Regions from separate parts of the Shewanella sp. WE21 genome, predicted to be linked through region 2. Evidence: riboswitches for the same ligand, from Rfam matches in the RefSeq annotation. Region 2 holds a riboswitch; the other holds the start of a gene.
What was found. A riboswitch is a leader RNA that binds a small molecule or an ion and turns the genes downstream of it on or off. The one in region 2 is predicted to bind thiamine pyrophosphate.

Region 1 (15,991 bases), 390 kb from region 2:
AAGTGGCTTATCAAGCACTGGCGTAAAGTACTGTGCTTGTAGCAGGTTGCATTCGCATTGAACTTTGCTCTGTTTGCCTCCTCTAATCTGCGTTGAGCACTCGTAAGTAAATGCAATCAATAGATAATTCGCTTTCAATATTCACCAACCCGATATTGGATTGATATTGAATTAGAGTGTAATCGTTCCACGTTAAGCATCATTGAAATCAATGGATACTATACAAAACCTAAGGATGGATTTTGCCTTTTCAACATCAACCCAAGGCCGCGCCTTTATTGACAGCATCTCCTACAGCGATAGCGATTGGAGATGATGCCAATAGTGCTTTGCTGATTTCGGTCACATCGCCAGAAGGTGAGACTTTTATCGCCTTTGATCATCACCTCGGTGAACTGGATGCTGCTCAAACGCCTGTTTTTACTACTAATGCGGAGCCATTAGCGTTCAATAGCGGTGCAGGCTTTTTAGTCACTGAGCATGACACCCAAGCTATAGACCAAGAGCAAGCCCAAGATTTGGTACTGCAAGAAATCCGTGCTGAACATCAAGATCAAGATAAATTGGTTTCTGAATCTGAATCTGAATCCAAACCTGAACTGTCTAGGACAATACAAACCCGTGCTCAGGGATTGGGGACGGGATCCGTTTTGCGTGCTCGTCAGCCGTATTTCAAAGGATTCAGTTTGTTATTTTTTGTGCTCTTAGTGCATGCGTGTTTATTTTTACTTATCTGCATTTTGTGGCGCCCGCAGTTAAATCCCTTTGGATTGAAGGAAATAGAAAGCCGTGGCCCTAAAGTGACAGCGATCAAGGCTTACTTTATTTATGCTCCCGCGGTAGAGAAAGCCGAAACCTCGGAGTCCAAAACTGAGATCAAGGCCGAGGATAAGACTGAAGCGACAAGTTCTGTTACGCCTACAATTGTTCCCACACCTCAAACTCAAGTGAAGCCTCTGCCAATACTTGAAAAGGTCATGCCTGAAACAATAGCACCCGAAAAGGCCGTCTCTGAAAAAGTAGAGTCGGAAAAAGTGACCCCAGATACGGTTAAACCGAACATCACTCAATCGAGCCAATCTCAATCAAAGAAAACTCAATCAATTGCCCCAAGTGATGAACAACCCACTGAAACGATGGCAACAAAACCAACGAATACGTTGGATACCTCAGAATTAAAGCCGCAGCTTGGCGCTAAGAGTTCACCCGCAGCAGAAGGTGAGAGCACAATAGCGACAAGCTCAAGCATGAGTTTATTCACCCAGCAATATTTTGAACGTCAGCGCGAGCAAGCGCTCGATGATCTCGTCATTGAACAGGCCGATAAATTCACCCGGAAATCGAATATGAGTGAAATGAGCCCTGAGACGGAAGTGCTATTTGTCCCTAACGCCGATGATTTCGGTGGCACAACGAGTCTAGATTTACCCTTAGACCCAAATCGTATTGTGCGTAAAGGGGATACTTGTTATCGCGTGGTACAAGTCGGCACTCAAGTTAATCCTTACGCCGAAAATTTAGGTTTTCCCATTAACTGCAGTGGCAAAAAAATCAATCAAGCTATTGATGATGCCATTCAATCTCGATTAAACAAAATGATGCTCAAACCCCATAAATAGTGACTTTATTTTATGATTTATTTTCATGCTAATTATAGCTTTTTTAGTTTAATTTTATTTAATCAATTAAAAACAATGAATTATGAATCTTTATTTTGGATTGGTAGTTAAGGTTTTTAATTACTTTTTTCCTTGTTTGTTGCTGCCGCTTCTGTCTATACTGCGCACTCATCTTGTCGGAGTGCCTCTTGGCTGAGACCGTTTATTCGGGATCCGTTGAACCTGATCAGGTTAAAACCTGCGAAGGAAACAAGCGTAATAACACACATTAAATCGCAAAAATTGACGGCTTTAACACCTGTTTGCTCAGCAGGGTTTTAAGCTTTAATGTTGAGATTTAATTGTTATTGAGCAGGGTAACTCAATTTTTGAAGCCAGTGTTGGCCACAAAAATTGATTGCCATGCCAGCTATCAACAACTCAATTCTCCAGACAAGCAACTCCATTTTTTAACGTGAGATTGCTTATGTCCAGTTCAAACCAAAACCCAGCTGTAGCTGCCAGTGCGATAGAAATCACAGCGCCAGAATCGACAATCCCTAATAAATCGACTGAGTCTAGTCAATCAATCGTGCCTAAGGCGCCGAGTCGCCGCGAAATCCGTGCGCAGGCCCAAGCCTTTATCGATACGCTAGCGCCACTGCAACATCCTAATTCACAAAAGATTTATCTCGAGGGTTCCAGTGCCGATATTCGCGTTGGCATGCGGCAAATTCTGCAGACTGACACCCTGGTCGGCGGCACAGATGATGCGCCCATCATGGAAAAAAATCCGCCAATCCGCGTGTACGATTGCGCCGGACCTTATTCCGATCCTGAGGCCGACATCAATGTGCGCCTCGGCCTTGGTAAATTAAGACAAAACTGGATCCTAGCCCGCAACGACACAGAGCAATTATCCTGTGCGACCTCAGACTTTACCCAACAAAGACTCGCCGACGACGGTTTAGATCATCTGCGTTTTGAGGCAGGCTCGAGTGCCATTGTCAGCCCACGCAGAGCGCTGCAGGGCAAACGAGTCAGTCAATTACACTATGCCCGTCAAGGGATTATCACGCCCGAAATGGAATATGTGGCGATCCGCGAGAACATGGCACTTGCGCAAGTACAGGATGAAATCCTCAATCGTAAAGCCAAGGGCGAAGCTTTTGGTGCCTTAGTCGGCGAACCGATTACCGCCGAATTTGTCCGCGCTGAAGTCGCCCGTGGCCGCGCGATTATTCCGCTGAATATTAACCATCCCGAAGCCGAACCTATGATCATCGGGCGTAACTTTCTGGTGAAAGTGAACGCCAATATCGGTAACTCGGCGGTGACCTCTTCCATCGAGGAAGAAGTGGAAAAGCTCGTCTGGTCTACCCGTTGGGGCGCAGATACGGTAATGGATTTATCCACAGGTCGTTATATCCACGAAACCCGCGAGTGGATCATCCGTAACTCGCCAGTGCCCATTGGCACAGTGCCGATTTATCAAGCGCTGGAGAAAGTAAACGGCGTGGCAGAGGATTTAACGTGGGAAGTGTTCCGCGATACCTTAATTGAACAAGCTGAGCAAGGTGTTGATTACTTTACGATTCATGCTGGTGTACTGCTACGTTATGTGCCGATGACGGCTAAACGCGTTACTGGGATCGTTTCCCGCGGCGGTTCAATCATGGCCAAATGGTGCCTGAGTCACCACAAAGAAAACTTCCTCTACAGTCATTTTCGTGAGATCTGTGAGCTTTGCGTCGCTTACGATGTATCCCTGTCTTTAGGCGATGGTATGCGTCCTGGATCGATTGCCGACGCTAATGATGCCGCCCAGTTTGCAGAGCTTGAAACCTTAGGTGAGCTAGTCAAAATCGCGTGGGAATACGACGTGCAAACCATTATCGAAGGACCGGGACATATCCCGATGCAGCTCATTAAAGAGAACATGGACAAGCAGTTAGTTCACTGCGACGAAGCGCCGTTTTACACCCTTGGCCCACAAATCACCGATATTGCACCTGGGTATGATCATTTCACCTCCGGCATAGGCGCGGCCATGATAGCTTGGTACGGCTGCGCTATGTTGTGTTATGTCACGCCAAAAGAACACTTAGGATTACCGAATAAACAAGATGTTAAGCAAGGTTTGATTGCTTATAAGATTGCCGCCCACGCCGCCGATGTGGCCAAAGGTCATCCGAGTGCGCAAATTCGTGATAATGCGCTGGCAAAGGCGCGATTCGAATTCCGCTGGGAAGATCAATATAACTTAGGACTCGATCCTGAAACCGCGCGTGCTTATCACGATGAATCTTTACCGCAGGAATCCGCTAAAGTCGCGCATTTTTGCTCTATGTGCGGCCCTAAATTTTGTTCGATGAAAATCACCCAAGATGTGCGCGCCTATGCCGCTGGCTTAGAGGCGGCACAAGCGAAAGCGGAGCAAGTTGAAGCGGCTGCCCAAGCCATGCAAGTCACAATCAAGACGCCGCAGGATTTGGAAGCGGCAATGGCGCTAAAATCGGCACAATTTGCTGCCTCGGGCGCCGAGATCTATCACGTGAAAGACAAGCTTGTCGCCGAAGCTGAGGAAGCCTAATTATGCTGGGTATTCATGGGGGGAAATTGCCCATGAGTACCGAGCGTCCCGCGTTTGTTTGGACCATAGCCGGTTCAGACAGTGGCGGCGGTGCCGGTATTCAGGCGGACTTGGCAACGATTCAGGATTTGGGCTGTCACGGTTGCAGCGTGATCACCACAGTGACGGCGCAAAGCTCAGTGGCGGTCATTTTAGTTGAGCCCGTATCAGCGGCGATGTTAATGGCTCAGCTGACGACTCTACTTTCCGACTTGCCACCCAAAGCAATTAAAATCGGCTTACTGGCAGATCAAACTCAAGTGGCATTGCTGGCAGATTGGATCGCGAGTTTTAAAATCCACTATCCATCTGTGCCTGTGATTGTCGATCCTGTGATGGTCGCCAGTTGTGGCGATGCATTAGCAGTAGATAACTGTCAGGATATAAAAAGTGCGGCCAAATCAGCCTTAGATTTTAGGCCTTTCAAAGGTTTAATCGAACTTATCACGCCCAATGTGCTTGAACTTGGGCGGTTAACTCACAGTGATGTTTCAACGAAAGCACAGTTCGTTGCTGCAGCACAGGCTTTATCCCAGAGTTTAGATTGCAGTGTGCTCGCTAAAGGAGGCGATGTGAACTTTGGCAGCACTGATATTCTTGATGATACTCATGTTCAAACTCAGGCTAACGTTCATGTTAGCACTCTCGATAGCAACGGCTGGGATTTTGAGCTTGCCGAGGATTATCTGGTTTGCCATCACGTGCGCGCGAGCTCTGAGCTGCATCAAAATGGGCGTTTCTGGTTGGCAAGCCCGCGGGTTAATACCCGTCATAACCATGGTAGCGGCTGCACTTTGTCATCGGCTATTGCCGCCGTGTTAGCGCAAGGTTTTGTATTGCAAGATGCGGTGGTGGTTGCCAAAGCCTACGTGAGTCAAGGCTTAAGCGCGGCGATTGGTTTAGGGCAAGGTCCAGGGCCGTTGGCCCGTACGGGGTGGCCCAATGACTTGTCCCGCTATGCCAAGATAAAATTGTGTGATGGTAATTTTATTAGTTATCACCTCAACCAACATCTTGATGTTGGTAATGACTTAGTTGCAACAGTTTTTTCCGCAACAGATCAGGCAACCGCTCAGGTAAGAATAACTTCGACGCCAGCTCAATACATCTCATCCCACGGTTTTAAAGTGCTCGATGCCGATCTTGGTGTTTATCCCGTGGTGAGTGACTTAATCATGCTGGAAAGTTTGTTAGTTGCGGGTGTTAAAACCGTGCAGTTACGGATAAAAACCGATACCAGCGGGTCAACTGCTGCAGGGTTAGCAGGATACCAGCGAGATAAATCTGCGCTAGGCAAGTCTGAGTCAGGTAAATTTGAGTTGGTTGGCTCTGAATTAGAAGCACAAATTCAAACGGCCATTGCCTTAGGTAAGCATTTTAATGCGCAGCTTTTTATCAATGATCACTGGCAGTTAGCGATAAAATACCATGCCTTTGGGGTACATTTAGGCCAAGAAGATCTCGCCGTTACCGACTTAGCGGCCATTCAAGCCGCGGGGCTCGCGTTAGGTCTATCCACCCACAGTTATTTCGAGTTGTTATTGGCGCACCAATACTCGCCATCCTACATAGCGCTTGGGCATATATTCCCAACCACGACGAAGCAAATGCCTTCAGCGCCCCAAGGGCTCGCAAAACTTAAGCACTATGTGGCGTTACTCCAAGACCATTATCCCTTGGTCGCCATTGGCGGCATCGACTTAGATAATCTGGCAAAGGTGAAAGCCACTGGGGTGGGCAATATTGCTGTGGTGCGCGCAATAACGAAAGCTAAGGATCCAGTCGCAGCGTTTGCAGAGCTGAGCCAAGCTTGGGAGCAATGTAGCTTGTCTGAAGAACTGGCTGTAAAGCATGAGGTTGCTAAGCATGAGTAAAAACCAACCGCTTGCTCACGCAGAGGTTCTTTGCGACGGTACACAAAGCGCTCATACACTAAGTGATGCCAATTTCATCCGTTATTCTCGGCAAGTCTTATTGCCAGAAGTGGGTGAGGCCGGACAATTACTACTGGCCGACGCCAGCGTTGTTATTGTAGGGCTTGGCGGCTTAGGGCAATTGGCGACGCAGTATCTGGCTTGTGCTGGTATTGGTCGCTTGACCTTAATCGATATGGATAAGGTTGAAGTATCGAATCTACCAAGACAATTGCTATTCAACGATGCCGACATTGGCCTCAATAAGGCGCGAGTTGCCAAGCAAAAGCTTAATCGTTTAGCGCCGCAGTGCACTGTTACTGCCCATGAAACAGTATTTAGTGCTGAGACATCAGCTCATCACTTCGCTGAGGTTTTACAATTAAAACAACAGGGTAAAAGAGTACTTGTACTTGACTGCACAGATAATTTTGCGACTCGCCAATCCATTAATCGCTGCTGTATCGAAGCGGCTTTACCTTTAGTCAGCGCGTCAATCGCAGCATTTAGCGGTCAATTGTTTGCGGTCGATCAAATGCAGCTCCCCTCTGGCGGTTGCTATCACTGTATTTTCCCCGCACAGACGAGAGTGTCGCAGAGCTGCAGTACCCAAGGTGTACTCGGCCCCAGCGTAGGCGTGATGGCGTCAATGCAATCTTTGGTGGCAATGCAACTCTTGCTGAGTGTGGACAGCGGTTGTGATGAACCGAAAAATGCCTTGTTGGGGCGTTTTTGGCGCTTTAACGCTAAATCACTTGCGTGGACTGCTGCTGTATTAACGCGGGATCCCCACTGTGACGTGTGTGGTCCCAAAGGGGCTTATCTATCATCAAATAAAGATAGTCTTGAGGTTTGATATGATTTTAATTCACATAAACAATATCCCGCAGTCGTTATCTGAACCGACGTCACTCGCGGCTGTGATCCTCGCACAAAATATTGCCCTCGATTCAGTTGCTATCGTGTTGAATGCTGAGGTCGTTCCGCGCAATCGCTGGCAATCTATTCTCTGCCAACATGAAGATAAATTAGAACTTTTCTCAGCTGTAGCGGGAGGCTAGTATGTTAAAGATTGCTGATGTGGAATTTGAGTCGCGTTTATTTACCGGGACGGGAAAATTCAGTAATAGCCAAGTGATGATCGAGGCGATAATGGCTTCAAAATCGCAGTTAGTGACAGTTGCGATGAAAAGAATTGATTTTAAAATGGGGCTTGATGATTTACTCACGCCGTTACGTCAAGCGGGTGTCCGGCTATTGCCTAACACTTCGGGGGCGAGAAACGCCAAGGAAGCGGTGTTTGCGGCTGAGCTTGCCCGTGAAATGCTGGGAACTCATTGGATTAAGCTCGAAATCCACCCCGATCCTAAGTACCTAATGCCCGATGCGATTGAAACCTTAGAGGCGGCCAGAATCCTCTGTGAGAAAGGCTTTATCGTGTTGCCCTACGTGCATGCCGATCCTGTGCTGTGCCGTCGTTTGGAAGAAGTGGGCTGCGCTGCTGTTATGCCACTGGCGAGTCCGATTGGCAGTAATCAAGGTTTAGTCACTGAAAGCTTTTTAAAAATCATCATAGAGCAGGCGCGGGTGCCAGTGGTGATTGACGCTGGCATTGGCGCACCTTCACAGGCTGCGCGGGCAATGGAGCTGGGCGCCGATGCTGTGCTCGTCAACACCGCCATCGCCAGCAGCGCGTCGCCGATAGTGATGGCCGAGTGCTTTAAAGAGGCGGTGCAATGCGGCAGACGGGCCTTTGAAGCTGGGCTTGGCCGAGTACAAACGGGCGCGGTACAGACCAGTCCTCTGACAGGATTTTTAAATCAATGAGTTTTGTAGCGGAATTTGCCAACATCCCACGGGATAAACTGTTACTCGATTTGTATTCTTGCACAGCCCAAGATGTCGAACGGGCGTTAGTGAGTCCAGCAGGGGATTTGCGCAGCTTACTGGCCTTGTTATCACCTGCGGCGGAACCTTATATCGAAACCATGGCGCAGCACTCTGCGGCGCTTACGCGGCAGCGATTTGGCGCGAATCTGGGCATGTATTTACCGCTATACGTCTCGAATCTGTGCGCTAATGATTGTGATTACTGTGGCTTTAGCATGAGTAACAAACTCAAACGCAAGACCTTGAATGAGCTGGAGTTGATGGCCGAAATGGCCATTATCAAAGATAGGGGCTTCGATTCTGTTTTACTGGTGTCGGGTGAGCATGAAACTAAGGTTGGTATCGATTATTTCACGCAAATGTTGCCGCTGGTAAAGCAGCAATTTAGCCATGTGGCGATGGAGGTCCAGCCCATGAGTGAGGACCATTATCGCCAGTTAGTCGCGCTAGGTTTAGATGCTGTGATGATTTATCAGGAGACCTATCAACCCGAGACTTATGCTCGTCACCATTCGCGAGGTAAAAAAATGGATTTTGCCTATCGTTTAGCAACACCTGACAGAGTTGCGGCGGCGGGCGTTGATAAAATTGGTCTTGGGGTATTACTGGGGCTGGATGATTGGCGTTTAGATGCGTTAATGATGGGATATCATCTCGACTATTTAGAGCGGCGCTATTGGCGCACCCGCTTTAGTATCTCGCTACCAAGGTTAAGGCCTTGTACTGGCGGGATCACCCCAAAAGTCATGCTATCGGATCTAGGTTTAGTGCAAATGATTTGTGCATTTAGACTTTTTAATCATCAGCTTGATATCAGTATGTCGACAAGGGAAAGCCCTGAGCTGAGGGATAATCTTTTGCCACTTGGAATTACTCAAATCAGTGCGGGTAGTTCGACACAACCGGGCGGCTATCAAGCACCCGACAGTCAACTCGATCAATTTGAGATAAGCGATGATCGCAGCGTCGAGCAAGTCATCGAACAGATGCAACGGCAGGGTTTTAATCCCGTATTTAAGGATTGGGAAGCCAATTGGATCACAGGATAAATAAGACCGTAAATAAATGGTGAGAATGCGGATAAAACCTGTACTTTTGCAGGTGATTGGTCAATAATTGACCCATTAATCACAGCGTGCAGGAATACCGTTATGCAAATCCAATCTGCTTATTCATCCGGTCTGCAAGGCTTGCAAAGTGCTCAATCTGGGCTCACTCAAGCAACAATAGATGTGGCTAAACCTACACCGACTCAAAGTGCGGCTCCGGCTGAATCTACAAGAGATGTTGCGCAGCCTGATAAAACCTCGGCATTACTTACCGCTAATGAGTCATTAAGACAAGGGGAAGCGTCAACAGAAGTGATTGAAACTGATTCTGAAACGATAGGTTCGATCATTAATATTAAGGTGTAAATATAATGTCGGTTGTGGCGCTATCACCTAAGGTTGGAGCGCCATCCTCTTCATTTTCGGCACATGATAAGATGCTCAGCTCGAATATAAGCCAGAGTCACGCTAATAGCACTTATCAAGGAGCCAGCGCTCACACTGCAGGCTCCGCAAAAATTGAAGCGAGTGGTGTCCATGAACTGCAGGTTACTGGAACTTCATCTGCTCCAGTTCAAGCCACGCCTATTACTTCATTAGCTGCTAACGTTTCCCAATCTCTCCACTTATCACCGAATGTGTCTTTTGCTGCCTCTAGTGCTGTTTCATCTGTACTTCCTGTACTGAATGGTGCAAGCCAAGCACTCGAGGTCGCTCCTTTTTCCGTACCAACGCCAAGGAGCAATCCTCAGGTAAATACGTTAAATGATCGAGCGAGCTTACATGCCGATGCGAGTTTTAGTTTGTTAACAGGACCAAGATCCATTTCTGGTGTACGCGGGGGACAGATTGCGACACCTATTTCTACTCAGGTATTTTCGCCTGTCGCGGGGACGAGTAATAGCGGACTTGGGGTTAACTCCTTGGCTACAATAAGTCCAAATATCAGCGTAACGAGCAATATTCCCGTTGATATTTTTACGCCTCTGAGTCCATCAATTGGCACGAGTGGTACTGATATTCCTGCTTTCAATCCATCCAATACGGGTGATATTTCTCCAATAATGCCTGATTTAGCTGCAGTGTTTGGACCACAAACTGTCTTTACTGGAGCTGCGTTAGTTGATCCCACTACGACCGATTCTGCAATCAACAGTTCTGTAAATAAGAGTGCTGTAAATAAGAATATAGCAACGAGTGCAGGGCCTGTTGGTCAGTCAAACTCTGCGCAAGCCGTAGATCAATCCTCTAGCAATGATGTTACTCAACCGACTGTGTTAGAACAATTTACTCAAGTTTTCGGTGAAGCTCAGGCTCAAGCTGGTCCTGTAGATGCTCCTGCGATAGCGTCTAATCCAGATGATAGTCAACAAGTCTTAGCTGCTGTCTTTGCCCCAAATGATAATCAGCTTGAAAAGCAAGTACAGGAAGAAGAATCGCAGAAACAGCAAATTGCAGCAGCGGAAGAGGCAAAGCAGCAATCACTGGTTCAGCAGGCTCAACAGCAACAGCAAGTCGATGAGCTTAAAACTCGAGATTCAGAGGTTAAAGCCCATGAGCATGCCCACGCAACCGTCGGAGGACAATACGCTCAGAGCCCGAGTTTTAAGTATGAAAAGGGCGCCGATGGCCAACGTTACGCCACCGATGGCGAAGTGCAGATTGATGTCTCTCCAGTGGGAGGCGACCCGCTTGCAACGATAAACAAAATGAAGCAAGTTTATGCCGCAGCAATGGCGCCTGTTGACCCGTCATCAGCGGATATCCGTGTTGCCGCGGAAGCCTTGCAAAAAATGAATGAAGCTAAGGTGATGCTGGCAGAGGAGCGACAAAAGCAAATTGTTGATTTGCAAACGACTCAAACATTAATAGACGCAGATGCACAAATCAAAGAGTTGCCACCGTTAGAAAAACATACACCTGTAGTGACGGGAGACGTTGATGAGTCCGGTAATATTGCTCAGCCCCAAGAGGCTGTATTCACCCCCGCCTCAACTGCGCTTGATAAGCTGAAACAAGCGATCGAGGCGCAAACGGCCAACACGAGAGTCATTGATACGGGTTCGAAAACCTCTTCTGATATCAGTGGCTCAGTCACTACATCGACCACAGTGGAAACGATTGAGCCACCGACCGCAACTTTAGCATTTGGAGAAGCTTCAACTTCAGCGGATTTAGCGACGGGTTTTATCTCAAGATCCGATAGTGCTGCAAGCCGTTATTATGCCGCGGTTGCACAAGCCAGTGCTGGACCTTCAGCTCGTGTCGATATGACGCAGCAAGCCAATATTCAGCCTTCGTATCTGGCATCTTCAAATGAGCTGCATAGCAATTTGCAATCTACGGATGTTTTGTCCGCAAATGATGTAAAGGAGCAGTCTTCAAATATCAGTGCTAGCGCGAATACGAATGTGTCTTTGCAGAGCGAGTTATATGTGGGAGATGACCTCTTGCAGGAGACAGGATTTATTCAGCCGCAATATTTGGGTTATCAACAAGCACGCTATATCGACTTTAGTGTGTAAGATTAGGTTTTAACTATTCCCGTGATTCGCTATCCATCATCTTTTTCGAAACAACCTCAGTACCACTAAGAACTAAGCATTTGATCAGCAGTTGGTACTGATCGTTTTGCTCACTCGAATTGATACCAATCACGTTAAATATCTAATCAGTTCAGAGCCTCACAGGTATTTCAATCCAAGGCGCATTGACGCAGAAATGGTTATTCCCTTTTAAGTCAATGCAACACGGGAGTGGGATGCCTGTGTGGCTCCCAAAGGGCAGCAGATGTTCACTACATTGCAACGCGCTTTATACTGCGTTTAAGGCTTTCGACAGAGCACCACTATGCCTTCAAGCCTTCGCCTTGTCTAAAGCGCGTTGAACTCCCGCTGAATGAACAGATATTTAATACGATTGGTATAACTCGTTTGGTATCTTGCTGTTAATGACTATTCGTCGTTTCAATTCCATGCTGTTTTAAAATCAAGGAAGCAAGCAGTTTTGATGCAGGCCCTTGTTGATCTCTTTTAGGGATAACTAAGCTCAACATGATGCGACGTTTTTGGCTGCCCTCAAGATGTAAACGTACTAGATTACCCGAAGCCAATTCTTCTTGGACTAAGAAAGAGGGGATCCAACAGAAACCAATACCTTGATTTAAAATGACTTTAGCTTCATGGAAGTTAGAGACTGTCCAGCGCTGCTCAGCTTTGAGCCAGCCGATATCAATGTTGGATTGCACGCCAGTATCTTTAATCACTAACTGTAAATATTGTGCTAATAGTTTATCGTCTTCAATTGTGCCTAAGTCAGCGAGTGGATGATTTGGATGACAGACGAGGTAGAGTTCTTGTTCACATAAGGGTTCGGATAAATACCCTTTAGGCGGCACCCCTGCACAGATAGCAATATCGACTTTACTCTGCAGAATGAGCTCTTGAGTACCGGTGATCACTGAGTCCAGCATGATGATTCGAGTGCCACGACTGTGGGGCAGAAACGCATTGAGGGCACACACTAAGCTTTCCATCGGATAGATAATTTCACGGGCAATCGTGAGTGTCGGCTCCCACCCTTGTTCAAGATTACTCGCAAGTTGTTCTAACTCGTTGACGGCTTGGGTGACATGCCGTGAGCGGCGCAGCAGCACTTCGCCCTGCGGGGTGAGATAGGCTTTACGGCCTTTGACTTCGAGTAGCTCGATACCTAACTGATGCTGTAATTTGGCAACGGCATGGTTAAGTGACGATTGACTCTTGTTGAGTTTTTCGGCCGCTTGGGCATAGCCGCCAAAATCGACCACCGCTTGCAAAATACGCCATTGTTCTAAGGTAGATTTAGCTCGAGTCATTATAATCTCAAAAAAACGATAGATTGAGGCTTATAGTGGCCACTTCTTACGACTTTTTCAATTAAATATCATAGAGTAAGTCATTCTCACGACATATAGATAGTTATGTCGCGCTAAGTTATTAAGGTGATAGAGAGGCGAATCATGACGATTAGCTGTGTTTGCGCCCGAGCGAGTCACAAACACATCCTAAGCATTAACACTTAAAACGCACAAGAACCTGTTGCGTCGAAAGCTTGATTGTTGGAATTGTCAGCATGTTCTGAAGCGGCGCTATTTGAAATTCTTTGGATCAGTGCAGCACTATCAACGGGGGCGCCAATGACCGCTTTTAATTGGTCACTTAAGCTCAAAGCGTCTTCATTGATGACTAATACATTGAATAATTTGAGTTTGTCGTGGCAGTTGAATGTGGATTGAGCTATCAGCTGGGCTAGCGATGCTTGCCAGAGTGATTGGTAGTAGAGCGGTCCTTCGTTGGCGATAGCATTGAAGCTATAAGGATAATCCTGTGTTTGTGGCCAGTCTTGACCAAAGCTCGCATTAAACTCCGCACCGAGATCCGGATAGACTTGTGCACTTGAGTTTTGGTAAAAGTTGACTGCAACTTTAGCGCGAAAGACTTTAAGCTGCTTCGAATAAGCTTTAGCCAGTGTTTCACGCTCCTGTAAATAGGTGTGCTCAAATTGCGGAAATAGTTGATGGCGCAGCACTTCAGCTAACCAAAGACTCGCCACAAAATAGCTATCTTGACTCTGTCCCATGGCATTGTTGAGGTAGAAATGACTCGCTTTAGCAAGGGAAGTGACAGCCTCTGCGATAGACTCGGTTAATTGCTCAATGTCTTTGTAGTTACTCAGCTGTGGCTTGAGATCTAAAGCTTGTTGTCCAAATTGCTGGCCGAGTACACTTTGGCGCAATGTCTGCTGTTGACTACCTTGCTGTGGATTTGGGTTGTACGCCACATAGATTTCACCTAACAATCTTTGCTGGTGGTAGACCCTGACGATATGTGGCCGATTGGGATCGGCAGGTATTTTATCGACCTTAGCGGTTTCTATGGTCTCAAAGTGTAAACCAAACACTTGCAGATAAGTAAAGCTGTGACTCAAGACGTCAGAAGTTTGCCATGTCGGCCCCTTGGCTGATGCTTGTTGTGACAGGGTTCGCCCAATATCCCAGGGAGCCACTTGCAGATCTTGGGTTTGGCTATCGAGAAAGGCTTTGACTAATTCAGGGGACGATAACTGCTGCGAACTAAGCACTAATGCGCTGTAATCGGTAAAGCCTGCAGCAGTGGCGGCTTGTTGGCGCTGCTCAGCAATTCGCTGTAATGCCGTTTGATTGGTTTCACTGGCTCTGGCTTGGTAGGCCTGCCATACATTTTGGCGACATACGGCGTTTTCTTGCGCTAGTAAGTAACTGGCGATAGTGCCAGAAAAGTCGCTCTGCTTTGAACTGTCGGGCTTCGGCTCATCACTTCTATCACCTTTTTTATGCAGATGATGTTGTTGCTGAGTCGCTTCGGGTTGGCATTGGCTGTCATTGAAGGCAAGACTAAATTGTTGACTGCCTAACCCTTGGCCTATGCTGGCTTGTGCAGTATGTAATTTCGCTTTCTCCTCGGCGCGCCAATGTTGTTGTAGCAATTGTTTAAGCTGTTGGCTCAGTAGTATTTGTTCTGCATTGCCTTGGGCTAAGGCATAGGCGAGTTGGCTCAATTCAGTTTGGCGGAGAAGTTGCGACAGGGTGTCGGCGAGGTGTAACTGGCATTGCAGTAAACCCTCGCGTTCCTCACTTGGTAAGTTAAACCCACGGTAATAGTTGAGTCTGTCGTTGATATTATTAAGCCCTAACATCTGTTGCTCAAAAATAAGTGCGCGCTGGGCCAAGGTTAATTCAGACGCAGTTAAACGCGCATTGGCGAACACAGTCGCGAGATTAATACTTGGCAAACACAGGCATTGTTCAACTAAAAGGGGAACAGGGCTTGGCGCCGCATAGGCGGCATTCGTAACATAAAGGCTCAAGCCAAACAGGCTAACCAGTAAAGTGGGTTTTAACATGGGTTATGTGTTCTGCATCTGTGATGGAATGAGTTAACTTTGACTTAGTATCCAATTGAGTTAGCTTCAAGTCATTGTTATGCATGAAACCCTGTTCTGTTCTGGATGTCAACGATAAGGGTGGGAGTCGTAAATGTATTGCTATTCAAGGAAGGAGTTACAATGAGCAGCTGAACACTTACATATTCCAGATGAACTAGATGAATGGTGATCTTTCGGCTTTTGATATCAGCCATTACTAACTCAAACCTTGAGGACGCAATGACTGATATCCGCTTACTTCAGACTGAAAAGGTTAGTTTAAATCCTGATTAGGTTGATTTTTCACTGCGATAATCGTGGCGCGTTTGGGCGCAGGATAACCTTCAACCGTTTTGGTGATGTCGTTAGGATCTAGGTATTCAACCAGTGATTCGTTGGGCATCCAGTCGGTACGGCGTTGCTCGGCAAGGGCTGTGACATCGGTATCGACACAACGGATATCAGTGAAATCACACTTCTTTAACCAGAGCATGAGCGCGGCAACAGATGGAATAAACCATACATTATTCATTTTGCCATATCTATCTTGAGGCACGAGTACGGCGTTTTCATCACCATCTATCACTAAGGTTTCTAGCACGAGCTCACCACCGGTGCGCAATTGATCACGCAGCTGTAACAAGTGATCGATAGGCGAACGTCTGTGATATAAAACGCCCATGGAGAAAACCGTGTCAAATGCATCGAGCGGTGGCAGCTCTTCAATACCCAATGGTAACAGGTGTACAGGGTGATGTGTGCCCGCTAAACGTTTGACGGCTTCAAACTGACATAAAAACAATGGCGAAGGGTCGATACCGACGACACGTTTGGCACCTGAGCCCAACATGCGCCACATGTGATAACCACTGCCACAACCGACATCGAGCACAGTGCGGTTTTTAAGCGGCGAAATATGTTGCTTAACGCGGTCCCATTTCCAGTCACTGCGCCATTCGGTATCGA
Region 2 (15,991 bases):
CGTGAGTCACTTCGTGGCCTAATACTGAAGCCAGTTCGCTTTCATTGTCGGCATTGAGAAATAAGCCTGTGTGCACGGCAACATGGCCGCCAAAGAAGGCGAAGGCGTTGATTTCATCATTTTGTAATAGGAAAAAATAAAACGGCGTTTTTACGCCTGTGGCATGGGCGACCAGTTTATTGCCAAGCTCGGTAAGATATTGACTCAACACGGGGTCATTTAGCATAGGTGCCGATGAGCGAATGATGCGCATATAAGCATCACCGTAAACCATTTCTTTTTCAAGGCTGAAGGTGTTAACTGCGGCCGTACCTAAATCCGGTAAGTCATTGTTGGCAAAGCTTTTGGCGGCGAAGGTTAGCAGCATCAAGGAGAGTGCGCCTGCAACAAAAGGTTTTAATCGAGTCAAAAAAGTCAAGTTACGCAAGCGGATCCTTTTATTTCTAATTATCTCAACTAAAGGCAGATACTGCACTTAGCTTGTAGTTTGAGGTGCAACTTAGGATAATGGCCCAAGTTCGTCTATAGCAAGTTCATTATGATTTTTATTGATTTAACGCTCTTTCGTTGTCCAGTACCCTTAGTGAAAGTGAAGCTTGCATTGAAGCTAATGCGAGAGGGTGAGCAGTTGCATATCTTACTCTCAGACTCTGGTTCGCGGCGAGATGTTCCCCAATATTTAAAAAAACAAGGGCATGTCGTGCAAGAGTTGCGTAATGATGCAAGTCTGTTAGCCTTGATGGTCACCAAAGTTGATCTATCTCAGGGATAAATTGAGGATTTTTATGTTTAAATCCTCTTAGACTAACATTAATCGCTTAATTCTGAGCCAGACTACCGCTCAGGCTCGGTTGTTTACTCCTATCAGTTTATTTTTTGATTTAGCTGACGTGTAGAAGCGAAAGTCTAACTGAGTAAAGTCTCGAATAACATCATGATAAATAAACTTTCCTGAGCGTTTGGGAAGCATCGCCAACCATCACTATTGGAATGATCCATGTTTACTGTTTTTTCTCGTTGGTACCAAGAGCGCTTTAGTGATCCACAAGCTGTGACCTTAATGGCTATTCTTGTCGGGCTCGCGCTAGTGATTTATTTTGCGGCAGGTTTACTTGCTCCGCTGTTGGTCGCTCTTGTGTTGGCATTTCTATTGGAATGGCCTGTGGCGCAAATGCTTAAATTGGGGATTAATCGCACCGCTGGTGCGTCCTTGGTTATTGTGTTGTTTTTGGGAATCGTGGTTTTACTGACATTTGGCTTAATTCCGAGTGTGTGGCGTCAAGGTGTTAGCTTAATTGCCGACTTGCCTAGCATGATAGATAAAGGCTTGCTGACAATACAAACGCTGATCAATCAATATCCACGATTTATTAATCCAGAGCAGTTAGATCTGATGGTTGGTGAGCTTAAAAAACTGCTCGATACTCAACATGTGTTGGATATTGCTAAGCAATTAATCGGTTATTCAGCTTCTTTACTCGTCTTGATGGTGTACGCGATTTTAGTCCCCTTACTGGTGTTTTTCTTTTTAAAAGATAAAGACCAACTGATTAGCGGCAGTAAGCGATTTTTTCCCGTAAATCGCCAGTTAGCCCGTAAAGTGTGGTTTGAAATGCACCAACAGATTTTTAATTACATTCGTGGCAAAGTGATCGAAATCGTGGTTGTTGGTGTCGCAACTTATATTTTGTTTGCCTTGATGGGACTGCGATATTCGGCGTTGCTTGGTGTGTTAACGGGGTTATCGGTATTGATCCCTTATGTCGGTGCAACCTTAGTTACATTACCTATCACCCTAGTGGCATTTTTTCAGTGGGGTTTTAGTTCTGAATTTGGCTATTTAATGTTGGGTTACGGTATTATTCAGGCGCTCGACGGTAATTTACTCGTGCCTATTTTATTCTCCGATGCGGTGGATTTGCATCCGGTGATCATCATAGCGGCCGTTTTAGTCTTTGGCGGTTTATGGGGTGTATGGGGAGTATTCTTTGCCATTCCATTGGCATCGTTGGTCAAAGCCGTGATTAACGCTTGGCCTAAAACAGAGCTTGAGGCTGACAATAAACTTGATGCGAGTTGATGCTTACCTGTCTAACCGCCATTTGTATTATTGGTTATAGTGGGCTAGTTAACCGTTATCGCTAATTCCTCTTGGCATTTGAATTAAGTGCCAGAGGCGTTTGGGTTGAATGTTGTGCCTTCACAATTTAAAGCATCCTCGTCTAGTACTCTGTACCCATTCACTTATTGTCATTCCTTTTTGTTATCACTTTGTCTTAAGTATCACCATGAATCGAGCTTTTAGTTTTAGATTAAGGGGGATTTATTCTGTCGCTTGCCAGTTTAGGGATTTACATTATGTAGCCTCTAGGTTAGGTAGATGTAAAACTCTTATATAAGCATGTGGTTACATGATGCAGCGCACATTTTACCCTTGAGTATATTGATAAAGTTGTGTCGCTTAGTTTGGGTTTGCTTATTCGTTCATCCTTAGCTAAGTTATATCGAGTCGTGCTATTTATTTTGGTTGAGAGATGGAAGTCACCCTGACAAGAATTTCCACTGACAATCGCCATTGGAGGATACTATTGTGAGCAAAAAACTATTAAGTGCGCTTTTCGGGGCAAGTCTTGCAGCGTTAGCGCTGTCGCCAACCGCATTTGCTGCAGATCAAAAATTGTCTGATTTCCATGCTGAGTCGGGTGGATGCGAAAGCTGTCATAAAGATGGTACACCTTCTGCGGATGGTGCCTTTGAATTTGCACAGTGCCAAAGTTGTCATGGTACCTATGCTGAAATGGACGCTGTGCATAAGCCACATGACGGTAATTTAGTCTGTGCAGATTGTCATGCGGTACATGATATGAATGTCGGTCAAAAACCTACCTGTGAAAGTTGCCATGATGATGGTCGTACCCCAGCAACTGTTCTGAAAAAATAATCTCAAAAATACGTTTAGAAAAGTTGGTATATACCTTCATGTCTAAATAAATAACGCCAGCAAATGCTGGCGTTATTTTTATCCGTTTACTAACCGATTACTCGTCTTTTGGCTGACCTTGGATGATCTTCTTGCCGGAGAACATGGCTGAAATAATCCCTGGTTGACGTTTTACTTCAGTATAAATCACCGCGAATACATGTAATAACATCAGCAGTAACAACACATAAACCGCATAGACGTGCACTTGACCTGCCAATCCTTTCATTGGTTTAAGTGCATCCGCTTTTTCTGCATTCACACCCGTTGCATCATAGGGTTTTAAGCTTGTTGGTTCGACATTGGTATCAGCAAGATAACTTTGTACAGCACTACCTAGCGGCGGATAATAAATATCTGTACCTGCACGCAAAAGTCCAGTGATCATTATGGTCACTAATAGCAACATGATGGCCAGCACGGCAAATTTACCTTTAGGGTTATGACCTAAATACTGCGGATTTTTCCCCGCGGCTAATTCAGTCTTATAAGCTATTAATTCGCTTTTGCTATTAGCATTGGGAAACATGTGGCTGAAACGCGCATATTTGTTACCGATAAAACCCCACACAAGGCGGACGATGAGGTTTATTGCAAACGCATATCCTATGCACACGTGTAAAGTTTTCAAGCCAATTTTACCTGTTAACTCAGATATGCCTAGCTCAGTGCGATACATCATGATGCCACCGACTAAGATGAGTGCGAGCACAAGAATGACATTAATCCAATGAAATAATCGCGTCGGTTTGTCCCACACAGGATAGGATTTTATTTCAAAAGCGGTGGGGTTACTGCTGGACATGGAATTTCCTTATTTTTTGTGTTGGTATGATCTTACGCTTTTATCCTAAAATTTCAGTAACTTTTTTCAGTTTCAATTAAGACTTCTGATTGATAGTGTAGTCAACGAAAGTGTTAGAAGTTTTTGATTTGCGTACGGTAAATATTTTTTACGTAAGTCTTTTTAATCTGTTTTATCTAATGCTAATATCGTGACCACGGTAGACTTGGAAGTCTATTGAACGGATGTTGAAGTCGTATTTGGAGGATCTTAGATCCTTAAAGTGAATAATCGTTAACCAGACAGGGAGTGAGCAGGATGTTCAAAATATTACATTGGATTGTAGTGTCACGATCGCAAGTATTGATGGAATTGCTCGCAGGACGTTGGCCGCAGGAGTTTCTCGTTAAGTTGACCCAAGTCAGCCCTGATGAGATGTGTGAGAAAATCAAAGATAATAATGCCTCCATGGTCGTGATCGATTTAGCGACTGTTGATCTTCAAAAAGCCCATCAATTTCAACGTTTACTTGCCCGTGAGCAACCGAGTGTGCGGGTTGTCTATTTGCAGTTCCCTAAACAAGTGGATGCACGTTTTTTAATGCAAGCTGCCACAACTGCAGGGGTGTTTTATCTTGATGCAGGTTTAACTGAAATAAGCCTAGGACTCTCGAATATTTTACGAGGTCATAGGGTCATCCCAATTCAGCTCATTAATGGGGTAAATGATGATTTTGGATTGTTCGAGGACACTGAACCGTTAACTATCCGTGAGCGTGAAGTATTACAAGCATTGTTGACGGGAAGTACTAATTTAGATATCGCCAATCAGTTGTTTGTCAGTGAAAGCACGATAAAAACCCATTTGTACCGAGTATTCCGTAAAATTGGAGTGTCTAGCCGTGGTCAAGCGATTGCGTGGGCACAAACCTATTTGCACGATGTGGTGGTTTAAGTCGATATCAGTATTGATATACAAACGGATATACATTTAAGTTAAGTCTTATCTCAGATAAAAGGGGCTAAAGCCCCTTTTATTATTTCTCAAAAGTTGTTCTTAAGCCGAAAGCCTATTAATGTCCAAGCCAAGCCGCTATTTTGCTTTTGTCACGAATGGATAGGGCGACAGTATCCTTAGGCGCGGCAGCAATAGTTAACTCACCCGTCATCAATTCATCCCGTCTAAACCAATGTAAATTCAACGATTCACCCAGCGGATACTGCTGTAGCTGCGCCTCAAATTGTCCTGAGACTTGTAGGTTATCCGCGGCAATTAACACATCACCTGCACTTAACCCTGCAAGGTGTGCAGGGCTGCCTTGGGTGACAGTCACGATTTTTAATCCAACAGGTGCTGCTTGGGTTTTCGCACCGAATGCAATCTCATAACCTTTCGCTTGCCCGCCGCCCACATCTTGCGCACCTTGACTGGATCGAAGACTCAAGTTGACCCCAAATTCGGCGAGTAAAGCCGCTAACGGAATATCGTCCGTACTATCTAAGTAGGCAAACAGATCTTGGCAATCACGACCAAGGAGTCGTTCAACGATGGCTTGATGGCAAGTATCTGTGGTGCCTTTATCTTGCAGAGCATATTCCTGCCATAAAATCTGCATAACATGGTCGAGATTGTATTTGCCCTGGGTTTCGCTGCGCAGGGTTAAATCTAAATACAGCGCAAACAGAGCCCCTTTAGTGTAATAACTGATGATGGCATTTTGTGCGTTTTCATCTTGCTTGTAGAACTTAGTCCAAGCATTAAAGCTTGAGTCCTTAACACTTTGTTTAAAGCGCCCCTGGCTGCGATAGACACGGGTGAAGGTCTCACTCAGCATATCTAAATAGCTTTGTTCATCTACCAGACCTGCACGATAGGTAAGAAAGTCATCGTAATAGGAGGTGATGCCTTCATAGGCCCATAATTGTGGCGTATAGGTTTCTGCCTCAAGTTTATAGGGTAAAAAGCATTCAGGCTTAATGCGCTTAACGTTCCAGCTGTGGAAATACTCGTGGCTGCACAGGGATAAATAAGTGCGATAGTCATTATTGATTGGCATATCTAGCGACAGCGGTAAGTCTTTGCGTGAACACATTAATGCAGTAGAAGCTCTGTGCTCTAAACCGCCAAAGCCATTGTCTAATACTGTGGTCATAAACAAATAACGTTTAAACGGTGCAGGCGTACCAAAGAAGTTAATCTGATACTCACAAATGGTTTTTAAATCTTGGCAGAGCCTTGGCATGCAAGCACGGTGGCGACCATTGAGTACGATATCATGCCGCACGCCACAGGCATCAAAACTCCCTAAGGTGAATAAACCCATTTCCACCGGATGATCGATGAGCTCGTCATAGCTTTTAGCTGAAAATTGGCCGAAGGCAAAATCGTCACCACTGGTGCGAGTCATGCTGGTCGCAAGGCGCCAGTCACTTAATGTTGGCTCTGTTGGTGGCTCTATAGAGACGGTGTGTAAAGAGTCTTCGAAACCATGGGCGGATAAAAACACGCTACTGCCATTAAAGAAGCCGTGGGTCATGTCCAAATGCGCGGTGCGCACTGACAGATCCCAAGCATACACTTGATAAGTCAGAATAATTTCGCTGCTATTATGGTCAACCGACCAAGTTTGTTTATCTAGTTGGGTGAGCTTAAGTGTTTGGCCTTGTGCATCTTGTGCCTTGAGTTCAATGATATTTTTGGCAAAGTCGCGCACCATGTAACTGCCTGGCAGCCAAGCGGGTAGGCTAAAGACCTGCACTGGCTTGGGTTGTGATAATGTCATAGTGACAGCGAATAAATGGGCTTTCGGATCGACGGGGATTATCTGGAAATGGATCATATTTATCCTACAAAACCTGAGTGTTTTAATGGTGGCCATGCTGCCAAAAATGCCTGCAACTGGCAAATGAAAAGCAAAATATCTGCAGACACAAAGTATTGAATTGCTAGTATACTATGCCAACTAACCCAAGGAGGACGCCCCATGGCCGAAGAAACGATTTTCAGCAAAATTATTCGTCGCGAAATTCCCGCGGATATTCTGTATCAAGATGAACTTGTGACTGCCTTTAGAGACATTTCCCCTAAGGCGCCAACCCATATTTTGATTGTGCCGAATCATTTGATCCCAACGGCGAACGACATGAAAGCCTCTGATGAGCCTGTGCTTGGCCGTATGATGACAGTTGCAGCGAAATTGGCGGCTGAAGCGGGTATCGCTAAAGATGGCTACCGACTGATCATGAACTGCAATCAACACGGTGGACAAGAAGTCTATCACATTCATTTCCACCTTGTGGGCGGGGAGCCTCTGGGGCCCATGTTGAGCCAAGGAAAATGAAGGTCAATTCGGATTTTTTCCCGCTGACCCAAATGGCGCAGCGGTTTGTGGATCAATTAGCTCAGTGTCGTCGCCTCGGTTTAACGGTACTGGAGGCGAGTGAGCACCATGTGTTGATTGAGTTGCCCTACAGCACTGAATTAATTGGTTATCCCGATACGGGCGTTATCCATGGTGGAGTGATCACTACCTTAATGGATACTGCCTGTGGCAGTGCAGTCGTGAGCGCAATTTTCCATAAATTCAAATTGTTAGAAATCTCACCCACGCTCGATTTGCGGGTGGACTACATGAAGCCCGCTCAGCCCCATAAGCCTGTATTTGGTTTTGCAGAATGCTATAAGTTATCTTCTAATATTGCCTTTACCCGTGCAATTGCTTACCAAGACAGTATTGACGATCCCATCGCCCATGCCGTCGGCTCTTTTATGCGGATCAGCCCTGAAATGGTCGGTGATGCCTTTAGGCAAGCGTTAATGGGTGAAGCCGTGCCTGCGATAGGAGAGAGTGATGAGCGCAAATAATTCGATACTAGATGCAGCCAGTCCAACTCAAAACGCACAGGTTAAAGCGCCTATTGATGTGCAAGGGATAGTTAAACGCGCCACTGAACTTAATGATTTTGGCCATTTACTTGAGCACGTTCCCTATGCCAAATTTATTGGCATGAAGGTGGAGCGTTTTGGTGATGAACTGATTTTTAAATTGCCCGCTAAAGATGACAATATCGGTAATCCTGTGTTGCCCGCCATTCATGGCGGCGTGATTGCGGGCTTTATGGAAATGTCGGCGATAGTGCAGTTAATGGTATTTATGCAAACGGCAAAGGTGCCTAAAGTCGTTGATTTTTCAATTGACTATTTACGTGCAGGCCTGCACAAGGATAGTTTTGCTGAGTGTCGTATTACCCGTCAGGGTCGACGAGTCGCCAACGTGAATATTGATTGTTGGCAAACCAATCGTAAGCAGCTTATTGCTACGGCACGGGCACATTTTTTGATTGATTAATCTGATTAAGTTTAGATTGATGAAGCATGACTGATTCACTATTTTAGATTGAGAATGCTTTATTTAACCTATGTTATTAAGCATGAGTTCAGCACTGTTCGATTAGTTTGTCGTTTAATGGGAAATGATGCGCTAGCTGCGTATTTTTTGGCGTGACTAGGAGAAATATATGAAACAAGTTTATACAGGGTTATTACTGGCCGCAGCGCTTACCTTAGGTGCTTGTGCCTCACATACCGCAGGGATTTCAGTGAGTTCACTGGGTGAAACCCGCGTCGATAATTCCAGCTTTGCCCGAGATATTGCGGTACAGAGTGTGGATGCACGCCGAGTCGGTGATTTAGTGCAGGGCTCAGCGTTGATTGTTAGCAAATCCTCTTCCGATATGCGTGTGCAATATAAATTCACTTGGTACGATGCCAGCGGCTTTACTATCGAAGATGAAGCGACCAGCTGGAAATCGGTGAAATTACACGGTAAACAGCAATTGCAAGTCGGCGCTGTTGCACCTAATGCCCAAGTGGTTAAATTTGATGTATACGTGCGTGAAACCTTTTCAAACTAAGCTTGAGTTTGCTTCTGTTTAGTTTATTCCGTGTTTAATTGATTTTTTGATATTAAACCCGTTCTAAAATGGCTTACTTCTTTTAAGGAGTAAGCCTTTTTATTCTTTTTACATCAACTTTCAATGACCTTAAGGTCACTCAAATGTTATTAGCTTTCGTCTTTTTGACATTGAAAGTTGCGATAAATTACCCATTTTTAAGCAAAAAGGTTTACGGCAAGGTGAAATCCGGACTTTAGTCCTAAATACATTCAGTGATTGAGCACTACTATCAGCATATTACCACATGAGGATAGAAAGATGACTGCTCATATTAATGCTCAACCTACTGATTTTGCTGAAACTGTTATTATGCCGGGTGATCCACTCCGTGCTAAATATATCGCTGAAACCTATCTCACCGATGCCGTAGAAGTCACGAATGTTCGCAATATGCTTGGTTACACGGGCTTTTACCAAGGACAGCGCATTTCCGTTATGGGCCATGGTATGGGTATTTCATCTATGGTGCTCTATGGCCATGAGCTGATTAATTATTTTGGCGTGAAACGCATTATTCGTATTGGCAGTTTAGGTGCAACACAAAAACATGTACAAATGCGAGATGTCATTTTAGCCCAAGCCGCAGGCACGGATTCACCTACTAACGCTAAGCGTAGTAGCGGCTACCAAATGGCAACTTCTGCGACCTTTTCTTTATTGCATAAAGCTTATACAACAGCGAATGAGAAAGGCATTAGTGTAAAAGTTGGCAATATCTTTAGTGGTGATCTTTATTATGATCCCGATGAAGATATGATCCCCGCACTTGAACGTTTTGGGGTATTAGGTATTGATATGGAAGTGGCGGGGCTTTATGGATTGTCACACCAACAAGGTATCGAATCATTAGCCATTTTAACGGTATCGGATCATTGTTTAACCGGTGAAGAAACAACGGCCGAAGAACGCCAACTCTCTTTTAATAATATGATCGAGCTCGCGTTAGAAACCGCCCTCAATTAGGTTTAAAGCCATCCTTTGAACCCTTAGCATTTCACTTATGGAATGACATAATGAATAATAAAATTACTTTAACAACCATCAGTTTTCTCGCCAATTTTATTATGGCGGGCTTTGCGACCCAATTTGGGATGTTGATTGAACCCATAGCTGAGAAATTTGCCGCTAATGTTAACGAAGTTGCATCAATTTTTTCATTGCTTAATGGCGGTGCACTCGCGGGAACGATTGCAGCATTTTTCTTTATTGAAAAAATGGGTATCAAAAGAATGACCTTGATAAGTTACAGTCTGGTTGCTCTTTCTGCTCTGGCTTTACATCTAACCAGTTCCCTACAAGTTGTGATGGTAGCAATGACCTTAATTGGTTTTTGTGGCGGTATCGGTCTATGTATTGCTGGTACGATTGTGGTGTCTGTGTGGCAAGAGAAATTACAAAGCACAATGTTAGTGGTGCAAGATGCAACGTTTAATATTGCAGGCGTTATTTTTCCATTGATAACGACTTATGCATTAACAAATTCATTATCATGGAGTTATAGCTATTTAGCCGTAGGTTTAGTGGCGTTCGGTACAGTCATTATTACCTTGTTCACTCATTTCTCTATTTGCGAGCAATCGTCTACAACACAAGAGAAACAACAGTCTGAATGGAATCTCGGCATTATTAGTGGAGGTATTGGTTTATTTTTAGGAATGCTGGCTTTATATACTTTTTTAACTTGGGCACCTTTATTTGTAAAACAAAAATTTGATATTCCGTTTGAAGATGCCGGTAATATTATTACCCAGTATTGGTCCGCTGCGCTAATTGGGGCGTTAATTTCGACTGTGATTGTGACTCGTGTAAAAATTCACCATTTCTTAGTCGGTATTATTGCTTTAGCTATGGTGATCACCGCTGCCATTGTCAGTACCAATAATCTTAATTGGATAGCTTATTTAACCTATGGTTACGGTTTTGTGTGTGCCGCGCTTTATAATGCATTTATTGCTTATGGCGTGTCTTTTGTAAAAAAAGCCAGCAGCAAAAATGTGTCATATATTCTTATTAGCGGAAGTGCAGGGGCGATGTTTAGCCCAGCCATCAGTTCTTTCTTTGAACGTATTATCGGATTACAAACAGTGATGTATGTGATTCCTTTGCTTTACGCAGCGATATTTATGTTATTGATCGTTTCAAGTCGGATGAAATCGGCTATGGAACAACACTCGCCATCGGTAAGTTAATTTACCTGTGCATCCATCCCACACTCGGTTGTTAAATTAAGTCGAGTGTGGGTTATGTTGAAAGCGATTATATGCCTGCTTCAACAAATTTCTTGAGTGCGTTGAGATCACAAATCCGAATGCTATCTTTTTTCCGCTCAATTAAGCCTCGTTCCTCAAGATTTTGTAGCGCCCGACGGTAGACTCGGTCGGTAGTGCCAAATCGTTCAGCCTCTAAATAGCGTTTACTAAAGCCATCTACGGGCAAGTCATTTAAGTATTCATGGTAAATATCAAATGCCACGTTATAACTGATGGGATAGAGCAGTCGCCGAGTAAAAATATCCACTGTGTCTTGGTAGTCAATCGCAATTGCACTAGCGAAAAATAGCGCGAGTTGAGGATGCTGACCGAGGCAATGTTGTAGTTTTTCAGCGCTAATCAACATGATTTCTAAGGGTTCACTGGCAATAATGTCTAGTTGACAGTGGTACTGGGTGAAGAACTCCATTTCGCCAAACAGTTGTGAATCACAATCAATAGTGCCTAATTGAAAACACCGACCATTTCTCGCGGTATGGCCGAGTGATACGCGACCTTGCTTCACCAATACAAGTGATGCCATCGCTTCCCCCTGTGTCATGAGGTGAGCGCCTTTTTTGAGCATTTTTATTTCGCTGATACAGCTAAGTACAACCGCTTCAATAAGTGGATAGTCTTGCTCCCATCGCTGGCTATAACGTCCTTTCGATAAAGGTTTTAGCTGCATCGACTATGATCCTCTTACTGTGTTCGAAATTGCGACCTTCTATAGCATTATCATGATAGGCGGTCAAATGGACGAAAGGATTTAGGCTGCTACTAAAGATATTTTCATCATACGAACTGAAAGGCAGTGGTTTTCGCGACATTTAATTGAATCGCAGAGATAAGAGTGCCCACTTTTTATTTCCGTCATGTATACTAGGCGCCGCCAAGGGGTGTTTGTTGTGCATTAATGTTACTCTGATTTTAACGTTAACGGCTGCAAACTGAGATGTCATCTGACGAACCCTTAGAACCTGATCCGGCTAATACCGGCGTAGGAATGGGCCAATCAACAGCACACTTCTGAATCGCTTATTCGTTGCCGGATCTCAAACATTATATTTGAGGTCCTATGTCAAACCGTAAAACGTCAAACCATCAATCTCCATTTTCAACCGTATCGCCAAGCTTATTTTTAGCCCGAGCGCCGCTGGCATTAGCCATCGCCGCAGCGCTGAGCACCCCTATTTTTGCACAAACCGACGCTATCGATAAACCCGATCCCAGCACTGAGATGGAAGTCATAGTGGTGACGGCGGATTTTCGCAGTTCAAGCTTAGAAAAAATGCCCTCCAGCATTACCGTTATCGACAGTCAAAAAATTCAAGATGAAAGTGCGCAACACTTTGAAGATCTGCTTAATTCTATCGCCAATTTTAACTGGTCAGGTGGAAGCTCGCGGCCGAAATATTTTCAAATTCGCGGTGTAGGGGAGCAGGAACAATACCAAGGTGCACCTAATTCTTCCGTGGGCTACATCATAGATGATATCGATTTATCCGGTATTGGTATGGTGTCGAGTATGTACGATTTACAGCAGGTCGAAGTGCTTCGTGGACCGCAGGGGACGCGTTACGGCGCGAATGCTTTAGCGGGACTGATTTATCTGAAGAGTAACGATCCAACTGATGTGTTTGAGCATGGCGGCGAAGTGTCGTTAGGCGATGATGATTTGCGCACTTTTAGCGGTTTCAGTTCTGGCCCATTAACGGATTCTGGCAAGCTGCTTTATCGTGTGTCAATGCAGCAACATCAGCAAAATGGTTACCACGATAATCTGTATTTAGACCGTGATGATACCAATGGTCGCGATGAATTCAGCGGCCGCGCTAAGCTGCGCTGGTATGCGACTGATGATTTGCAGTTTGATTTAACTGTGCTGCATGCCGATTTTGATAATGGCTATGATGTGTGGAGTTTAACCAATTCACCAACCCAGACAACATCGGATCAACCGGGTGTTGATAGCCAACGCACCACAGGTGCGGGTTTTAAAGCGACATATTCTGGTGCAGAAAACTTCGAATTAACTTCGTTAACCTCTTTTGCGAATACCGATCACCATTACAGTTACGATGGCGATTGGGCTAACTCAGAATATTGGGCCTCTAAGCAATGCAATGATGACAATGGCAATCTGGCGCCGTGTCAATACGATTATTTTTGGGATAAAACGGGTCAGCGTAAAACCGCGTCGCAAGAGTTTCGCCTAAGTTCTACCGAGCAGGGCCGTATTTTTGCAGAGAGTACTGATTGGTTGCTTGGTGTGTATGCCATGAATCTGAAAGAAGATAACCAATTGTATTCTGAGTACAATACTTCGCCGGATGAAGTCTTAGACTCAGAGTATGAAGCGACAAACTATGCACTGTTTGGCCAGCTTGATACGGATTTGGGCTCAAATTATGCTTTATCTGTGGGGCTACGTTTAGAGCGCCGCAACAGCCATTACTCTGATACGAATAACGATAATTTCGACCCGAGCGAAACCATGTGGGGTGGTCATATTGCTGTGAGTAAAGTGCTGAACGACTCACACAATGCTTATGTCCGAGTCGCACGCGGCTACAAGGCGGGCGGTTTCAACATGACTTTGCCCGTCGAATTGAACGATAAAAAAGAGTTTAGTACTGAGACGCTCTATAACTATGAAATCGGCCTTAAATCCCATTGGTTAGCGGGACTTATCGATACTAATTTGGCGCTGTTCTATATGGACAGACAAGATCAACAGGTGGCTGCATCACAGCAAGATCCCGATAAACCACAGCGTTTTATCTTGTTCACTGAAAATGCAGGCAGTTCGAATAACTATGGCGCTGAGTTAGATGCAACCTGGTATGCCACGGATAATCTGCAAGTTTACTCAAGCATAGGTTGGTTAGAAACGGCCTACGGTGACTACCAGTATCAGGACAAATATGGCACTGAGGTGGATTTAACTGGCCGCGATCTGGCCCATTCTCCACACGTTACCTACAGCATTGGCGGGACTTATCGTGCTAATTCGGGTTGGTTTGCTAACCTGAATCTTAGCGGTAAGAGTGAATTCTATTATTCAGACAGCAATGAATCCCGCTCTGAACCCTACACTATCGTCAATGCCCGCGTGGGTTATGAGGCGAGCGCCTGGTCGGCATATTTGTGGGGACGCAATCTGTTTAATGAAGAATACGGTGTGCGTAGCTTCTATTTTGGCAATGAGCCAGATAACGGTTGGGCGGAAAAGCAATATATTCGTTACGGCGATCCGCGTCAGATTGGCGTAACCTTTAACGTTAAGTTTATGTAATAGCTAATTTTAAAGTGAGCATAATCATTTAAGTGTTAACTGAACTGTAGCCCAGTATTTGGGCTACAGCCTTACTTCAGAATATCAAGGAATTAAAATGAAACTGACCGCAGAAATTAGCATGTATCCCTTTAATGAAAATTACCTCGATCCTATCAAGTGGTTTATTGGCCGCGTGGATAGTTATCCCAATATCGAGCGCGTGACTAATGCGATGGCAACTCAAGTGTGCGGCGATTATTTAGATGTGATGACTATGCTGGCGACCGAGATGCAAGCGGCCCATGAGAAGTGGGGCAAGGCGGTATTTGTGTGTAAGTTTATCGGTGGTGAGCTGAATTTAGCTCACAGCGAATAATGATTGACCGCCATGTAAGCGACAAATAGGCAATGAGAACAACACTATGACAGATTTATGGTTAACCTTGGTCGAGAGCGTTAATACGGCCTTTGGTGAAGTCCATGTGATGACCGTATGGGAAGCACTCGCGGTATTGCTGGCGATGGCATATTTACTGCTGGCGATGAAGGCCAGTGTGTGGTGCTGGGCGGCGGCCTTTGCCAGTACCGCCATTTACACTGTGTTGTTTTGGAAGGTGTCGCTATTGATGGAGTCTGTGCTTAACGTCTATTACATGGCAATGGCGCTCTATGGATATTGGCTCTGGACCCAAGGTGGTGATAAGCATCAAGGAGTAAAAGTGACCACTTGGCCATTGAAAACCCATTTAAAGTTGATGGCAGCGACGGGTGTGATTTCGCTTTTGGTTGGTCACGGTATGGCGACGTATACCCAAGCCGCATTCCCGTATCTTGATGCGGCGACAACCTGTTTCGCCGTGATGACGACTTATTTAGTGGCAAAAAAGGTACTTGAGAATTGGCTTTATTGGGTAGTTATCGACATAGTGTCGATTTACCTTTATCTCAGCAAAGGCTTGATGCTGACATCCTTGTTATTCGTGCTTTATGTGGGTCTGGCGGTCGTGGGGTATTTCCTGTGGCGAACCGCGTTAGCCGACGCCCGTGAAGCTAATACCTTGAAGTTACTCAGTTAATGCTCGATATAAACGCCTCGATGCAACGCTCAGCAGGCGAGCTATTCAAAGCACTTTACCCCATACTCAAAAGTGCAGGGCTAGTTAACGTGTTAAGTATTCATGAGCTTGCGGGCGGCTTAAGTAATCACAACTATAAAATCACTACGCCCACAGGCAGTTATGTGCTGCGGGTGAATGCGGATGCGGCGGACAGTTTTTGCAACCGCCAGCAGGAGCGTTTTTACTGGCAGCAATTGGCTCAAGCTAAACTTGCTCCTGAACTGTTGTGGGTGAGTGAAGATGAGCGTTATTACCTCAGTGATTTTATTGAAAGTGATTTTATTGAAAGTGATTATATTGAAAGTGACGATATTGAAAACGAGGTCTTAATCCACTGGCCAGCGTTAGAGCGCCAAACGAGTGCTGCTGATTTTGTGCTGGGGCAATCGACGTTTAACTATTCACAGTTTCCGGCAGCAGAACAAGAAACGCATCCTAACCAAGCCCATTGTTTGCTATTGGCGTTATTGCTGCAATTACGCGATCTGCCTACAGGGCCTTATGCTATTAGTATCACTGAGCAGTGGCAGGAATATCACCAGCAAATGCTTGCCTATCAGACTTCTACAACATTTAGTGAGCCAGTATTAAGGCGTGCTGTGCCATTGAAGCAGGGTAGTGATAT

Region 1: linked by a shared signal. The riboswitch ahead of thiC (phosphomethylpyrimidine synthase ThiC) and the one ahead of CKQ84_RS22360 (TonB-dependent receptor) in region 2 are both predicted to bind thiamine pyrophosphate.

What each region holds. Positions count from the first base shown of each region.
Region 1 is NZ_CP023019.1:4,586,817-4,602,807, reverse strand. It holds gene CKQ84_RS20555 (hypothetical protein) at 243-1,619, shown strand; TPP riboswitch at 1,787-1,885, shown strand; gene thiC (phosphomethylpyrimidine synthase ThiC) at 2,086-4,191, shown strand; gene thiE (thiamine phosphate synthase) at 4,194-6,104, shown strand; gene CKQ84_RS20540 (HesA/MoeB/ThiF family protein) at 6,097-6,999, shown strand; gene thiS (sulfur carrier protein ThiS) at 7,001-7,204, shown strand; gene CKQ84_RS20530 (thiazole synthase) at 7,206-7,970, shown strand; gene thiH (2-iminoacetate synthase ThiH) at 7,967-9,082, shown strand; gene CKQ84_RS20520 (chemotaxis protein) at 9,185-9,448, shown strand; gene CKQ84_RS20515 (putative metalloprotease CJM1_0395 family protein) at 9,454-11,607, shown strand; gene CKQ84_RS20505 (LysR family transcriptional regulator) at 12,030-12,938, opposite strand; gene CKQ84_RS20500 (M3 family metallopeptidase) at 13,142-15,004, opposite strand; gene cmoB (tRNA 5-methoxyuridine(34)/uridine 5-oxyacetic acid(34) synthase CmoB) at 15,300-15,991, opposite strand, start outside.
Region 2 is NZ_CP023019.1:4,974,126-4,990,116, reverse strand. It holds gene CKQ84_RS22430 (M48 family metalloprotease) at 1-427, opposite strand, end outside; gene CKQ84_RS22425 (sulfurtransferase TusA family protein) at 539-772, shown strand; gene CKQ84_RS22420 (AI-2E family transporter) at 998-2,080, shown strand; gene CKQ84_RS22415 (cytochrome c3 family protein) at 2,591-2,941, shown strand; gene CKQ84_RS22410 (cytochrome b/b6 domain-containing protein) at 3,039-3,785, opposite strand; gene CKQ84_RS22405 (LuxR C-terminal-related transcriptional regulator) at 4,083-4,718, shown strand; gene CKQ84_RS22400 (M61 family metallopeptidase) at 4,837-6,603, opposite strand; gene hinT (purine nucleoside phosphoramidase) at 6,748-7,104, shown strand; gene CKQ84_RS22390 (PaaI family thioesterase) at 7,101-7,628, shown strand; gene CKQ84_RS22385 (PaaI family thioesterase) at 7,615-8,112, shown strand; gene CKQ84_RS22380 (YcfL family protein) at 8,282-8,677, shown strand; gene deoD (purine-nucleoside phosphorylase) at 8,978-9,682, shown strand; gene tsgA (MFS transporter TsgA) at 9,733-10,908, shown strand; gene CKQ84_RS22365 (Crp/Fnr family transcriptional regulator) at 10,976-11,656, opposite strand; TPP riboswitch at 11,854-11,992, shown strand; gene CKQ84_RS22360 (TonB-dependent receptor) at 12,047-14,266, shown strand; gene CKQ84_RS22355 (hypothetical protein) at 14,364-14,624, shown strand; gene pnuC (nicotinamide riboside transporter PnuC) at 14,671-15,324, shown strand; gene CKQ84_RS22345 (phosphotransferase) at 15,324-15,991, shown strand, end outside.